2 regions of the Cytobacillus sp. C11.1 genome follow, and region 2 is predicted to be linked to the other one. Evidence: riboswitches for the same ligand, from Rfam matches in the RefSeq annotation. Region 2 holds a riboswitch; the other holds the start of a gene.
What was found. Region 2 has a riboswitch for cyclic di-AMP ahead of AC3ZVC_RS14550 (dicarboxylate/amino acid:cation symporter). Riboswitches for the same ligand answer to the same signal wherever they lie in the genome.
Positions count from the first base shown of each region.

Region 1: linked by a shared signal. The riboswitch ahead of AC3ZVC_RS01800 (potassium channel family protein) and the one ahead of AC3ZVC_RS14550 (dicarboxylate/amino acid:cation symporter) in region 2 are both predicted to bind cyclic di-AMP.

Region 1 is NZ_CM176935.1:363,257-371,343, reverse strand. Features, by position in the region: gene AC3ZVC_RS01825 (MarR family winged helix-turn-helix transcriptional regulator) at 1-213, opposite strand, end outside; gene AC3ZVC_RS01820 (hypothetical protein) at 420-821, shown strand; gene AC3ZVC_RS01815 (nucleoside hydrolase) at 873-1,811, opposite strand; gene AC3ZVC_RS01810 (DUF4256 domain-containing protein) at 2,139-2,708, shown strand; gene AC3ZVC_RS01805 (dihydrofolate reductase family protein) at 2,895-3,458, shown strand; cyclic di-AMP (ydaO/yuaA leader) riboswitch at 3,677-3,825, shown strand; gene AC3ZVC_RS01800 (potassium channel family protein) at 3,903-4,559, shown strand; gene AC3ZVC_RS01795 (TrkH family potassium uptake protein) at 4,561-5,883, shown strand; gene helD (RNA polymerase recycling motor HelD) at 6,247-8,087, shown strand, end outside.
Region 2 is NZ_CM176935.1:2,920,056-2,928,142, reverse strand. Features, by position in the region: gene AC3ZVC_RS14595 (GNAT family N-acetyltransferase) at 1-421, opposite strand, end outside; gene AC3ZVC_RS14590 (GNAT family N-acetyltransferase) at 563-1,108, shown strand; gene AC3ZVC_RS14585 (hypothetical protein) at 1,410-1,556, opposite strand; gene AC3ZVC_RS14580 (hypothetical protein) at 1,547-1,687, opposite strand; gene AC3ZVC_RS14575 (S1C family serine protease) at 2,054-3,262, opposite strand; gene AC3ZVC_RS14570 (DoxX family protein) at 3,405-3,833, opposite strand; gene AC3ZVC_RS14565 (DODA-type extradiol aromatic ring-opening family dioxygenase) at 3,853-4,638, opposite strand; gene AC3ZVC_RS14560 (helix-turn-helix domain-containing protein) at 4,896-5,435, shown strand; gene AC3ZVC_RS14555 (hypothetical protein) at 5,547-5,777, opposite strand; cyclic di-AMP (ydaO/yuaA leader) riboswitch at 6,644-6,784, shown strand; gene AC3ZVC_RS14550 (dicarboxylate/amino acid:cation symporter) at 6,931-8,087, shown strand, end outside.

The DNA.
Region 1 (8,087 bases), 2.4 Mb from region 2:
CTGCTTAAGATGCCTGGTGACAGCTGCATGGTCAATATTTACCTTTTTTTGAAGTGCCCGCTGGGTGACTTCCTCTGCTTCAAAAAGCTGACGCAGAATCTCTAGCCGTGACTGGCTGATCCCTGTACAGCGTTCAAACTTCGGCAAGGTCTGTTTATTAAGCTCAAACAGCCGCTGGGCAATGAGTTCTTCTTCCTTGGAAAAATTATTCAAAGCATCCTCCACCTTTTTAATGATTGATACGTCAATTATTGATGCATCAATTAATATACTCCTTTCGTTATTGGAAGTCAAACAGATAAGCTTAAGGATAAAAGGATGCTCCAGGGTCAGGGTATAGTTTCAAAGGTTTTAATAGGCATGCAATCAATCATATTTTGGAAAAGGAAACATCTCTTATATAAGAGGTGGTTTAATTTATGTATAAAAAACTAATTCGATCATTAATGGTAGTTCTTCTTTTGTATTCATTCTATGAGTTGATGGTTAAAACCAAAACGGTTAGGTATATGGGGGAAGACGAAAATTGGTACGTAGAGATTAACTCCAAATTGGATGGACTTAATGGCAGCTATACCATTGAGGTTAGGTATAAAGGAAAAGAAAAAATTCAAAGTGCAGAAGCGGCTTTTCATCCACACTATAATAATATGGGTTTTCCCTCGATCAATAAGGGTGGTTACATTTATTGGGAGTGCCGTGATGACTGCGGGTATTATGATAAGGAATCTGAACTTCTCTTTTTTATCGTTTGGAAGGAAGATGGAGATTTGGAGGAGAAAATGAGTTTATTTAAATTACGGAAAATGTCTAGCAGATAGGTGCCTGACCTCAGTTGCCTTATAAGCGGACAGGCACCTTATTTTTGCTGCTTACGAATTTCCTGAAGAGCTCATAACTTTTATAAAATCTTCAATAAATCCCTGATAATTAAAATCCAGATAAATGTTTATATTCTTTTCAGAGGGCTTGGAACTGACTCTTAAATCCGCAATGGAAGTACCTTTTCCGTCATTCGATGTTAATATGTTCACCTCTCTTCTAATCGTACGGCCCATGTCCGGATTGACCATAAGGAAGAGTGTTAAAACATCATGTAGTGGGGCACCATTAATGCCAGGGATGAGTTTTTTATATGCTTCTATATAGTACTCCATTACCTCATCCAAAATCTCAATAACTGGGTTGTCAGTCATCTCCTGAATCATTTTAATATGCTCCATTGTGATGATCGCTCTGTTCGTGACGTTGAGCGGAACAACATATACATTATCTAAATTTGTCAGTACCAGCTGAGAGGCGATAGGGTCACCATAGAAATTGGCTTCTGCTGAGGGGGTTACATTTCCAGGAACCATAAAAGCTCCTCCCATTATAAAAAATTCCTTGATGCTATCTGAAATATTTTCCCCTAATTGAAAAAGGGAAGCTAAAGAGGTATTTCTCCCCACATCGACTACTGTTACATCTTGGTTCTCTCTTATGATGTTGTAGAGCTCCGAGAAATTGGTTAATTCTCCTTTTACTTCTTCCGGGGGACGTATTGGACCTAATCCCTCTTCGCCATGAATTTCAGGATAGAACCTGGGAGTCTCCCCGGATGAAGGAATATTAGCTCCTCCAATTATAGGGATATCCGTTCTGCCGGCCAGTTTGAGCAAATAGGCGATGTTGTCTGTTGCTTGTTCTTTTGTAACATTCCCATAGCTGGACACGATCGCTAATATATTTATTTTTGGATTTAGAAGGGCATATATGATGGCAATGGAATCATCAATTCCAGGGTCTGCAAACAAAATGATGTTTTTCATTTTCTCCCCCCAATAAAAACGTTAATTTCTATAAATATATCTTATGAGGCAGGAGGTTATGCCATTAAGGCGGGGAACCTAATTGAACAAACTGCCAAAAATACGATGATGAAGAAGCTGTCTCTTTTATATAACTGACTGGTCAGCATCTTTTATTGTGATAACGAGGAAGTCCAAGTAATATCTTTTTATTTGTATCGAGCCAGTTTGTGGAGGAGTGGGTTTACTCAATTATATACTGTATTGTAAACTGAATTCACATAGCTATTTGCATGAAAAAAATATCTACATATAGTCAAAACCATTATGAATAAGGAGGAAACTAATTTGACAAAGAGCAATAAAAAGGAGTTGCCACTAGAAGAACGTGAAGAATTACTCCAAACATTGAAAGCCCGTTTTGAAAAAAATAGGCACCGCCACGAAGGTCTTGAATGGACTAAAATCCAAGCTAAGCTTGAAGCTCATGCGGAAAAAGTGTGGTCGCTCAATGAAATGGAAAGAACTGGCGGTGAACCGGATGTTGTTGGTTATGATCAAGAGAAGGATGAATACATTTTTTATGATTGTTCAGCGGAAAGTCCTAAAGGCCGCAGAAGTGTTTGCTTCGACCGTGAAGCGCTGGAGGCAAGGAAAAAGCATAAACCAGAAAATAACGCGATTGATATGGCCGCTTCCATGGGCATTGAACTTTTAACAGAGGAACAATACCGGGAGCTGCAGAAGCTAGATCATTTCGATATGAAAACGTCGAGCTGGGTGCAAACACCTGCTAATATTAGAAAACTGGGCGGGGCTATCTTTTGTGACCGTCGCTACGACACTGTCTTTATGTACCATAACGGAGCAGATTCCTATTATGGTGCTAGGGGTTTCCGTGGCTCGCTAAGAGTCTGAATTTTGTACAGACAGTCAAAAATAAATTTGATTTTTAAGAACGGATCACCTAGAGAAAGGCTTTCATGTCGCTCTTTTAATATCAGGTGATTACGATAAGAAAGCTCGCCAATCCTGTGCGGGTTTTTTCCTTTTATGGAGCGAAAATTAATATTTAAACAACTAAAAGGAGGCATAACTTTGTCTATGGAGGGAAAGCAGAGAAAAATCATTTTAGATTTAGCAGTTACGTTAGATGGTTTTATTGAAGGGAAAAATGGAGAAGTTGATTGGTGCATAATGGACCCGGACATGGAGTTTAATCATTTCTTAAATCAAATTGATGCCATTTTATATGGAAGAAAGAGTTATGAACTATGGGGGCAATTTACTCCAGAAATAGAAGATGCAGAAACTGAAAAAGAAATGTGGGAAGCAGTTCATAGCAAACAAAAATATGTGTTTTCCAGATCGCTTAAAGGGACGGATAATCAAGCGATATTTATAAATGATCAGATAGTGGAAGAAGTCAATAAGTTAAAGAATAAGCCTGGTAAAGACATTTGGTTATATGGTGGAGCCAGCCTTATTACCAGTTTTATTAATTTAGGGCTTGTTGATGAGTTTAGAATATCTGTTCATCCTGTTATTTTGGGAGAAGGAAAACCGTTGTTTAATGATATACAAAAGAGATTAAATTTGAAATTGGTTCATACAAGGTCGTTCTCCTCAGGCGTTGTCCAGTTAATCTATCATTTGAATAGGGATTGATTATTTTTTGTATTAAGGGTGTGGGGTTCTTTCATTCCAGCCAATTATTATTATGTTATTCATCGGTTTATTAGCAGGCATTTTTTAAGCCCTTAGGCTAAATATTATTATCTTTATGTAAGCGCTTTGCAGAATTATTAAACTGCCATTGATAAGTTTTATTAAATAGTATTGACACCAGAAAATAAAAGGAGTAATTTAAATTTATTATTTTTTATATATACCTTAAGCTGAATCTTTTGAGCGGGGGAACCAATTCTGATAAACCATGTTTATCTTGGGGTGAATCTTGGCAAATTAAGCTGAGAAGGGATACTCTCAATCCCTAATCCGACAGCTAACTCCGTAAGCGCTACTGAGAGAAGGGTTAATGCTGCCATTGACCATTCTTTTATTAAGAATGGTCTTTTTTGTGTTCATTTTTAGAAAGGAAGGGAATTTGTTATGAAAAAGCAATATGCTGTATTTGGTTTAGGGCGATTTGGCGGCAGCCTGGTTAAAGAATTTCATGAATTGGGTGCTGAGGTTTTAGCAATAGATATTGATCAGGAAAAAGTGAATCTCTATTCCCAGTTTGTTACCTTTGCTGTTCAAATTAATGGGATTGACGAAGAAGCTTTGAAGCAAGTGGGTGTTAGAAACATAGATCATGCTTTTGTATCTTTTGGAGAAAATATCGAATCGAGCATCCTGACTTCATTGGTATTGAAAGAAATAGGGATACCGCAAGTATGGGCAAAAGCGCATAACGAGTACCACGCAAGAGTCCTTGAAAAAATAGGTGTGGACCGTGTCATTCATCCGGAAAGGGATATGGCAAAAAGGATAGCGAACCATATTGTTTCAGATAAAATTATTGATTACATTGAGCTATCAGAGGATTACAGTATGGTTGAAATTATTGCTTCCAAAAAGGTTCATAATAGATCGCTAATAGAACTTGATATTAGAGCAAAATACGGGTGCAATATTGTTGGGATTCAAAGAGGAAAAGAAATTATCGTGTCCCCATCAGCCGAGGAGGTCATTTTAAAGGATGACGTTTTGATCGTTATGGGTCATAACAAAGATATTAACCGATTTGAGAAAGAAGGAGTGTAGTGTGAAGAAGGGGATAATCAAACTTAACCCATCTCAGCTGCTTATTTTAGTTTTTGCTATATGTATAGTGTTAGGAACCCTTTTACTTAAGCTGCCTTTTGCAGCGACCGAATCAGTAAGCTGGATAGATGCACTGTTTACCGCTACATCAGCCATGACAGTAACCGGACTTGCCGTTGTGGATACGGAAACTGCCTACACCCTTTTCGGAGAGATCGTTATTGTTTCCTTAATACAGCTAGGCGGGCTGGGAATCATGTCTTTTGCTATTCTCATTTATATGGTGCTTGGCAAAAAGATTGGAATTAAGGAGCGCTTAATCGTCCAGCAGGCATTAAATCAAACCTCTATTGGAGGAGTTATTTATCTAGTTAGAAATTTATTTATATTTTCCATTATTATTGAACTTGTAGCCATGGTGTTTTTATCACTTAGATGGGTGCCTGAGTTTGGATGGGGAAAAGGCTTGTATTATAGTTTTTTTCATTCTATTTCAGCCTTCAATAATGCCGGGTTTGCTTTGTGGTCAGACAGCCTGATGGGCTATGTGGGTGATCCGGTGATAAACATTGTCATTACATTATTATTTATTATTGGCGGAATTGGTTTTACTGTGTTAGCAGATATATGGAACAAGAAGGAATTTCGAAAAATGAGCCTTCATTCCAAAATGATGGTAATCGGAACATTTGTTATTAATGTTGTAGCCATGTTCATTATTTTTGCGCTGGAGTACAATAATCCAAACACACTCGGGGGATTAAATTCCTGGGGAGAAAAGCTGTGGGCTTCTTATTTCCAGGCGGTAACACCAAGAACAGCCGGCTTTAATTCGTTGGATATCGCGTCACTGCATGAAGATACTATATTTCTTTTCCTGCTTTTAATGTTTATTGGTGCCGGGAGTGCCTCAACAGGCGGAGGAATTAAATTGACCACATTCTTGGTCATTTTATTTTCCGTCATCACTTTCCTAAAAGGAAAAGAAAATACGGTATTAGGAAGAAGGACGATTAGCCTGACCATTGTTTTACGTTCCTTAGCAATCTCAACAATCGGTCTTTTTTTAATTTGCATTGCCATCTTCGTATTAAATATTACAGAAGAGGCACCTTTTCTACCTGTTGTATTTGAAGTAATCTCCGCATTTGGAACAGTTGGTTTATCCATGGGGATAACAGGATCGCTTACTTTTATCGGAAAAAGTGTTATTATTTTTATCATGTTTGCGGGGAAACTCGGTCCTTTGACCATGGCATTCTCACTGGCAAATCAGGATAAAGCAAAAGTGAAGTATCCTAACGAGGACGTTCTTACTGGATGATATAAACAAGACCATCAGATAAAGGTGCCTGCCCCCAGTTGCATTAATGCGTAAGTGACTAAGGGGGTCAGGCATCTTATTTTTGCGGTACTCCATATAAAAAAATAAAAGAGTAGTATTTACGCTGAAAACGATAAATACTACTCTTTTTCATATTGTATGTAAGTAATTGAAGAAAATTCAGCAAAATTTATCCATACTATTCAAGCCAAATGCATTGAAAAATAGGTGATCCTGTGGTAAATTTATATAGGTGCGCATTACTTTAGTTGATTTAAGTATATTATCCCTATCTTAATTATACAATGTCCACCGGTCTGTAGTCAACTCTTTTAATAAAATTTTTTTACGAGGAGTGTTTGCATGAATTCGGAACTTCTGCAGGAGCAAAAACGATTAGACGGTGTAATGGAGACCATTACGGAGGAAATCAACAAGTTGGAAGAAGAAACTTCAAGGCGTAAAAACGAAGTGGTTCAGATCCGCAAACACTTTTGGGATGAAATCAAGGTTAATACCGATACCTTTGATGATTACCTTGAGACCATTATCGGCTTGAGGCAGGAGGCTCAAGCTCTGTCCGTAAGCCAAACCACCCATAGACATGCATCCAAGCGGTTGTCCACGCTGCGCCGAATGCAGGAGATTCCTTACTTCGGCCGGATCGATTTTATGGAAGAAGGTACTTCAACTCAGGACCAAATCTATATTGGCATCTCCTCGCTTAGTGATTCTAGTGGCGATGATTTCCTTATCTACGACTGGAGGGCTCCGATCTCGAGTGTCTACTACGATTACCAGCCTGGTCCGGCTAAGTATGAAACACCAGGAGGCACAATCCAAGGCACATTGGAGAAAAAGTGGCAATATCTTATCCGCGGCGGCATTCTTGAATCCATGTTCGATACGAGTCTCACCATTGGAGACGAAATTTTACAGCAGGTTCTGGGCAAAGGCACTGATAAACAAATGCACAATATTGTAGCGACCATTCAACAGGAGCAAAACCGGATTATCCGTCATGACCGCGGGAGGCTGCTCATTGTTCACGGTGCAGCCGGCAGCGGCAAGACATCGGCTGCCCTGCAGCGGATTGCTTATTTGCTGTATAAATATCGAGATCATCTGAATGCTGATCAAATCATTCTTTTTTCGCCTAATTCCATGTTTAGCAGTTACGTGTCCAATGTGCTGCCAGAACTTGGTGAAGAGAATATGCAGCAGGTCACATTTCAGGAATATTTGGATCATCGTCTGAGTAAAGAGTTTCATGTTGAAAATCCTTACGAGCAACTGGAATATGTTTTAACTGCGGCGAATACTCCTTCTTACACGTCAAGGCTTGCGAGTATCCGTTTTAAAGCATCTACCCGTTTTTTTGAGGCAATCCAATCATATAGACAGTCACTGGAAACATCAGGAATGCTATTTAAGGACATTGCCTTTAGAGGGAATCCGATTGTTACTGTACAACAAATAGCAGAAAGGTTTTACAGTCATGATACTTCACTCCGCTTTCATAATAGACTCGAAAAATTGAAGGATTGGCTAATTAAGCAAATAAATGAAGCCGAAAAGGCTGAACGATCTAAGCCATGGGTGCAGGAGGAAATCGAGCTGCTTAGCAACGAAGATTTTCACAAGGCACATGCCTACCTGGCAAAAAAACGCGGCTTTAAAGGAGAGTCGATTCATGATTATGAAATCGAGCCCGAAGCGTTAGCACGCTTGATTGTTCGACAAAAGCTAAAGCCGCTGCGAAAACGAATTCGGGCGCTTCGTTTTGTCGATTTTAAGGCGATATACAAGCAGCTTTTTGCTGATTCTAATCAGATCAATCATTGGATTGAAGGAGAGACGCCAGCGGAGTGGGAGGCTATTTGTCAAACAACGCTTGAAATGCTGGATGAAGATAAACTTTTTTATGAGGATGCTACTCCGTATTTACTTTTGAAAGAGCTGATTCAAGGCTTTCAGACGAACAGCTCGATTAAACACATCGTTGTGGATGAGGCTCAGGATTATTCCCCCTTTCAATTTGAGTTTTTGAAGCGCTTGTTTCCTGCGGCAAGGATGACGGTGCTCGGTGACTTTAATCAGGCCATTTTCGCCCATGCCAGCGAAAATATGGATTTCAACACACTTACCAGCCTTTACGGACCGGATGAAACGGAAGTGATCAATATAGCTCGGAGCTATCGGTC
Region 2 (8,087 bases):
ATAGATGTTCATTATATTTTATATCTTTCACTTTTTTAAATCCGTTTTTTTTATAAAAATTTACAGCCGGCGTATTCTTAGAGCCAGTTGATACAATCATCTTTTCTATGCCTTTTCTGCATTGAATAAAATCCAATAATTGCTGGGCAATTCTTTTTCTAAAATAATCGGGATGTACAATTAGTCTATGTATATCTACTGTGTTATTTTCTTCTTTAAAGGAGATTGCTCCGCACAACTCCTTATTCATATAGTAGCCGAAGAAGGATTCGCCGCATTTTTGCAGTGTTTCAACGGTGTCCTTTAATGGAGGTATATCAGAACACTCGATGAGTTCAGCCTCAACTTTATAAGACGGGATTTGAACGCTTAAAACTTCTTCAGCCGCTTTTCGATTACTGATATCAATTTCCTTAATCAAGTGTATCCCTCATTTTAGATTTTCTCTTAATTAAATTCTCTTCTAATGATGATAATCCTCTATAATGTCAAAATGATAGTCCAATTTTCCTTGGACTAATGTTTATATTCCAAATAAAATGATGGATAAGGGGTGAAAAAGATGAACTTGAAATATGAAATCTTAACAGAGGATAAAATCGAGTATTGCCGGGAGTTGTGCAACGAGCTAATGGCCTTTCAGAAATCCAAAGCTTTCATAAAACCCGAGCTATTTGACAATATGAGATTTGAGACTAGGATGGTTCCTTCTGTAAAAGCAGCCTTACATAACTATATTGCAGTCGTAAAAGATGATGAAGAAATTGTGGCATATGTCTATTCCAATATTTCTCCTAAAGAAGCATATTCGAATGACTTTGCTACCTTTTTTGATGTATCTTCAGTCAGAAAACAGAATGTCGGGTGTTTATCTCAATTTTTTATTAAAGATGGGTACAGGAAATATGGGATTGGATCAAAACTTTTCGATATGTCGATGAATTGGTTAAGTGAATATGAGGATGTGGAGGACTATTTTATCTATGTTTCAAATGGAAACACAGATGCCCTGGAGTTTTATAAACATAAGGGATTCCAAGTCAGCCATGATGTTTTGGATGGTTTTATAACGGTTTTACGGAGAAAGGCTAGTAAATTTAAAGTTTAAGATGTAAGCTAATTTTCTGCAAATAGATATTGCATCACCGTAACATGCAAAGGAGAGGTAAATCATGGCAGGTGCTATAATCAAAGAACTAAACAATCCTTAGGAATGGAAAGAAGCAACTATGACAAGGTCAGTTATGTGTTTTTGAAAAGATTATAAGGATGGACTTTCCAACAGAAGGCCATGATTAGGCCTTCTGTTAAAATGGGGCGGAGGATGCATATCATTCTCCTCTCTTAATCTTTAAGAATTCTTATAAAAAATGACCAGAACGTCATTAAAACATTCTGGCCTAACCTAATTAGATAATATCTGTTCCTTGTTTCAAGATTGCATTTTGTATGTTTTGTTCTTTTTCTTTTGTGCCTGCGTCACCAAGTGAGGCACAGCTTCTCCAAAGTTCCTCCTTAGCCTGCCGCCAGGGCAACTGAGGTGCGATTAATTCCATGTATTTTTCAACCTCTTCATCAGACAGTCTTCTTCTTGTTTCAATATCACGAACATCCCCGATGTTCCAAATTCCTTCTGGTCAAGCTGGATGGACAATTGAATATCCATCATCCAGAAGAAAAATTCCATATTCACGGTTTTCTTTTATAACTTTCATAGGACCCCTCCTCAAAAAATTTGGCACCTATTTAAGATTCCATTAAAGGGAGTCAAAATCCTTTATCTAAGCAAAGAAAAATAATTATGCGAGAACATCATCTGGTTCAAGTAAGTATTTTTTTGTGTAGAGAAATCTTCATATACGCATAGAAATTTTTTTATGTGCAGAGAATTTTTTTTATACGCAGAGAAATCTGTTTATGTGCAGAGAAAACTATTCACAAGTGAAGATACGTCCAATATTCCAATGAAAATTCATTTCATAACAGAAATCCAGCCCGTTTCAGGCTAGATTCTATTATGTTCATCTCAAAATATACTTTTGACTCTAAAAAACTATTGCTGAACCAACGATTTTTCTTCCTCTAGTGTTATCATCGCAGTCTGTTTCTTTCCATCGCGGTAATAGGTTACCTCTACCTTATCGCCAATTTCTTTTTCTGTATAAAGAAATTTACGTAATTCTATCACATTTGTAACTTTTGCCCCATCGAGCTTTACAATGACATCATATTGCTGAAGGCCTGCTTGCCCCGATGGCGAAGATGGTTCCACTTGCCTTACAATAACGCCGTCAGTAATTTCTTTAGGCAACTGTAATTTTTTCTGATAGTATTGTGATGGGATATCGGCTAAATTGATTGGAATGATCCCTAAGTATGGGCGTTTTACTTCGCCATATTCTTCGAAATCCTCCAAAACCGGCATTGCCACATCGATCGGTATGGCAAATCCGATCCCTTCAACACCTTCCATCGCTATTTTTGAAGAATTAATCCCAATTAGCTCGCCATTAATATTGATTAATGCACCACCACTGTTGCCTGGATTAATAGATGCATCTGTTTGAATGACTTCTGATTGCCAATCCACCATACCATCCTGATTTACATCAACTGGCATCGTGCGGTCTGGTGCACTGATGACTCCCGTTGTGACAGTCCCTTGCAGAAAACCGAGCGGGTTTCCGATCGCAATAGCAGTTTGCCCTGGCTTTAAGTCTTCTGATTTTCCAATTACTATTACATGTTCAATCTTTTCGCTATCCACTTCCAAAACGGCTAGATCTAGAAGCGGATCTGAACCAAGCAATTTAGCCGGAAGCTTGGTGTCATTGCTTAAATTGATTTCAATTGTGCTCGCCCCGTCAATCACATGATGATTTGTCACCACATAGGCCTTTCCATCTTCCTTTTTATAAATGACACCCGATCCAGAACCAGCACGTTGTGGCTCTGTTCCCTGCCACATATCACCGCCCTGATAGTTGATAACACTAACGACGGCGTCCATGCTTTTATCTACAGCTTTTGTAATCGAGTTTGACTCCCCATCCCCTTCTTCAGCAGCACTAACGTTTTTTTCGGTTTGCTTTAAGGGATTTTTCTCTTCCAGACTATCATTCGCTTTTTCGACATCTGACAAAGAAGGGATTATCAAAAATATGAATAGCGCACCGATAATAGCACCGATGATGCCTGCCATAAGCACTTTTCCTTTTGATCCTTTCCTGTCATTTTCTCTCTGGTGATCAAATGGCTCCATTAATAAACCTTCCTTTCTTTTTAGTGACTTGTAATAATTAATACCCTAACGAGTTAATTGTTAACTTTTATATATTGGTAAGTATTTAACACAAAAAAGGTCTGCCCTCCTGATTGGAGTACAGACCTTTTTTCAAATTATATTAATTAACCGAAACAGAATCGCTATTCTCTTTCCCTTTAAAAACCAGCTGATCCAATGCAAATAATTTTGAACCAGTGATTGCAATGGCCGCAGCCATTGCAAGAAGAGCAAGGTCCAGTTCATATCCGGCCCCCTGACCATTGCCGAGGAAACCTCCCGCTAATTTCACTTTAATAATGGCACCTGCCATCAGTAAGACAAATAATGCAGAAACCACTCTGCTGAATAAACCAAGTACTAATGCAATTCCGCCGATAAGCTCAATACCTGCTACAACTGTTGCCAGGAATCCTGGAAGGCCAATACTTGAAAACCATCCCGCTGTGTTTTCAATTCCGCCTTGAAACTTTACCAAACCATGTACAAAGAATGTTAATCCTAAAACTACGCGTAAAATAAATGTACCTACTTCATATTTGTTTTCCATATTCATATCCTCCAATTTTTTATTTTCCAAATTGCCATACACTGTGGCTTAAATTTCCGTATCGGTAGCTGCGATGCAATAGTGTGGCTGATTTTTCTTGATCAGCTGCACCCATTGCATAAAAAAGCGGAATGAAGTGCTCATTGCCATATGGCGGAACCGCGATATCCGCATTTGGTGCCAAAGATTTGTAGTTGAATAAAGATTCCAAATCCCAGTCGTTAATATGCTTTTCAAGCCACTCATCAAATTCAAGGGCCCAGCTGTCGACGGATCCATTGTTCTTGAACATGTTCACTGCACCAAGGTTGTGAACCGTGCCTCCGCTTCCAATGATCATCATTCCCGCCTCCCTTAATGCAGCCAAAGACTTCCCAATTTTATACTGTTCCTCGGGTATAAGTCTTGGGTTTACAGACATGGAAATGACCGGAATTTCCGCCTTAGGATAAAGCATTCTAAGAACGACCCATGCACCGTGGTCCAAGCCTCGCTTTTTGTCCACTTCAAAAACAATCCCTTGCTTCGTGAATAGTTCTGTAATTTCTTTTGTGACTTCCTTATTACCTTTAGCACTGTATTTAATCCGGTATAATTCTTCCGGAAATCCGCCAAAATCATAAATGGTTTCAAACTCATCCACATCACTTACTTTTTGCAAACCTGATTCCCAGTGGGCCGAAAATAGAATAATCGCCTTGGGCTTTTCCAATGAAACGCCTAAGGATTGCAAAAATTGAGTATATATATTTTTTTCAATCGCCAGCAATGGTGCTCCGTGCGCAATAAAAAATGATGGCATCATCGTGTTATTCCTCCTTTTTGGGCTAGTATCTTGCAGCTCACATAAAAATGTATGCAGAGCTTCATTTAATTTACAAGACCTGCAATTTTTATAGAAACTAAATATTCATATTAGAAAACAACTTCACAAAAAAATAAATGTTTCCCTTTATGAATATTAATTACTTATAAGATAACAAGATTACCTCTAGATTGTCAATTATTTTTTTGCTAATATATAAATATGTTTTTTATTAGAAAACCTTTGAGGTGATTATACTGGACATTGGAACAAAGATAAGGGCAATCAGGAATCGCAAAAAAATCACCATTGCGCAAATGTCTGAAGGGACTGGTTTATCGAAAGGCTTTATCAGCAATGTGGAAAATAATAATACGTCCCCTTCCATTAATACTTTGAGTACGATTGCAGATTTTCTTGGCGTCCCGCTTCCCTACTTGCTTCTCGAGAAGAAACAGCATATGAAGGTCGTCAGGAAAGAAGAAAGAGCGACTTCAACTTTTAACAACCTAAAGATAGAACATTTAACGTCAAAAGGCGGCCTGAGGATGATGATCGTTGAATTCCCGCCCGGGGCATCCATGGGGGAACAGCATGCTCATGAAGGAGAAGAATGCCATCTCGTGCTAGAGGGAAAAATTATGGCGGAACAAGGAGAAGATTCATTTATTGTTGAAGCAGGCGATTCCTTCAGCTGGAACGCAAGTGTTCCGCATTTTGCCAAAAATGTTACTAATAAAAAAGCCGTGGTCTTAATCTCCGTGTATTCTGATACAGAATTGAATGATGTTTTATAAAAAGATGCCCTTGCAAGAGGGCATTCATTCATTAATCAATAGATATTAATTTTTAAAAAATAATCGCCAAAAGACGGTCGTGACCTTTACCTAATTTACAGATATACTCGCTTAATAACTGTGTCCTTTGGTTAAGCGATTAGCGATAAATAGAGGAAAAAGTGGTGCCAGGCCTAATAATCTAAAGCCATTCTCTGCACCCCAGAAATATAGTGACGGCAAGACAAGCATTACGCTGCTCATGACAAGTAATTTTTTCGATTTTTTTAGTACACCAGCAATCAAGAAAAGTATAGAACTCACAGTCAATAACCAAAATGCAAGACCAACCCAATACCCCATTTACCTCTCCCTCCTTGCCAGTTAGTAAATGCCCTGTCCTTTCAGGCATCTCCTTTTTTTATTATTTTGCAAAAATAGTTGCGATTTTCCTGTATCCCTTTTACAGAATTTTATCTTCTTCTTTTTTCTTATTCTATTTTTCCTGCAAACTTCCTTTTTTACTTAAAAAGATAAACATCCCCAAAATACTTTTAAAAGAAATGTAGACATTCTGCAAATACTTGTTATAATTCTCTAAGATATTATATGAAAAGCTGTGTTAAAGCTAAATGTTGATTTTAGCCCCCTGCTGATTGGAGCCGAAGGCACGAGACTCCAGCGGAAAAAGCCAGTCAACGGGAGACCACACAGGCGCTAGTCGCCGAGGAGCGTCGAAGTGCCTGGAGCGGAAATCAACAGGCAAGTTTAACAAAGCCAATTGAAAAAGGGTGTATTATGGGAAATACTTGCAGATATGTCGTTAGCGCAACAGGCAAAAATGGAGAAATGTATTATACACATTGTAAGGACAAGGCAGAACTAAAAAAGTGGCTTTCAGAGCATGAGGAACAGGTAATTATGAAAGATGTGAAAATCAAAGACAAGAATAGGCATCCATTATTAAGATGGTTGAACTTTTAAAAATAAATATTTCATTGGGAAGCACCTCATTATGAACTAATAAAGTTTAATTTGAGCTGCCTTTTCTAAGATTAGGATTTTACACAGATCATTATAGGAAAATAGGTTTAACTTTTGTTTTATAAATTGACAAACATTAAGATTCATATTAAATTACTATCAGGACAATAGAAATAGTTTTAACCTTCGAACGGGAAAAGCCTTTAAACTAAACATTTCGCAAAAACCTTATATAATAAAAACTTTATACGTATTCGCTTAATCTTTTGAGCGGGGGAACCAATTGTACTTATTTCATAAGTATATGGGGTGAATCCTTTTTTAAGGTAGGGTACTCTCAAGACCCGAATCCGGCAGCTAACCTCGTAAGCGTGTTGAGAGGAAAACACGGCAGTTTTGCACAGTGGTTTTTGCCTCTGTGTTTTTTGTTGCCAATTTTAAGGGAATTCTTCTGAATTATGGCCATTATAGAAGAAATAAAAATCCTGGCCCTTCTATTTATTTGTTTATTTTTAGCATTGGAGGAAAAAATATGAAGTTATCAACAAAAATTATTCTTGCCTTGATTGCTGGCGGTATAACAGGTCTCTTAATTAATATTTTTGCACCTGGCATTTTCCCACAGCTCGACCAATTTATCTTTACTCCGCTTGGAAAGATCTTTTTAAACCTTATTAATATGCTGGTTGTACCAATTGTTTTCTTTTCTATCACACTAGGAACTGCAGGTCTTGGCGATCCGAAAAAACTTGGACGAATCGGGATTAAAACGATCACATTCTTCCTTGTTACGACAACAATTGCCATTACGATAGGTTTAGCCCTATCAGCAGTGATCCAGCCAGGAAATGTTGGAGAATTTGATATAACCAATGTGGAGTATGAATCAAAGGAAGCTCCCCCTGTCTCTGACACACTATTAAATATAATTCCAACCAATCCAGTAAAAGCTTTCACTGAAGGAAATATGCTTCAGATTATTACATTCTCTGTATTTGTCGGTTTTGCCCTAACCATGCTGGGAAACAAAACAAAAGGAATATTGAATTTAATTGAACAAGGCAATGACCTAATGATGTATCTTGTTAATCTGGTAATGAAATTTGCTCCATATGGAACTTTCGGTTTGATTGTTTCTGCTGTCGGCAGCCAGGGACTTGATGCCATCAAAGCAATGGGCCTTTATATGATTGTTGTCGTACTGGCACTTATTATACATGCCATCTTGACATATGGAACTTCAGTAGCCATCTTTGCAAAGAAGAGTCCCTTATGGTTCTTTAAAGGCTTTGCACCTGCAATGGGTGTTGCATTTAGTACATCCAGCAGTAACGCCACTTTGCCGATTTCCATGAGCACCGCCCAGAAAAACCTGAAAGTGCCCGAGTCCATAAGCAGCTTTGTCCAGCCGCTCGGCGCCACAATCAATATGGACGGAACAGCTATTATGCAGGGTGTTGCCACGATCTTCATTGCACAGGTATTCAACGTGGATCTCACCTTCACACAGCTTATCACTGTTGTCCTAACAGCCGTTCTTGCCAGCGTTGGTACTGCTGGTGTACCGGGAGTCGGCCTAATTATGCTGGCTATGGTCCTGAATTCAGTTAACCTGCCGGTCGAAGGTATTGCTTTAATTATCGGAATAGACCGCCTGCTTGATATGACTCGTACAGCCGTCAATATTAC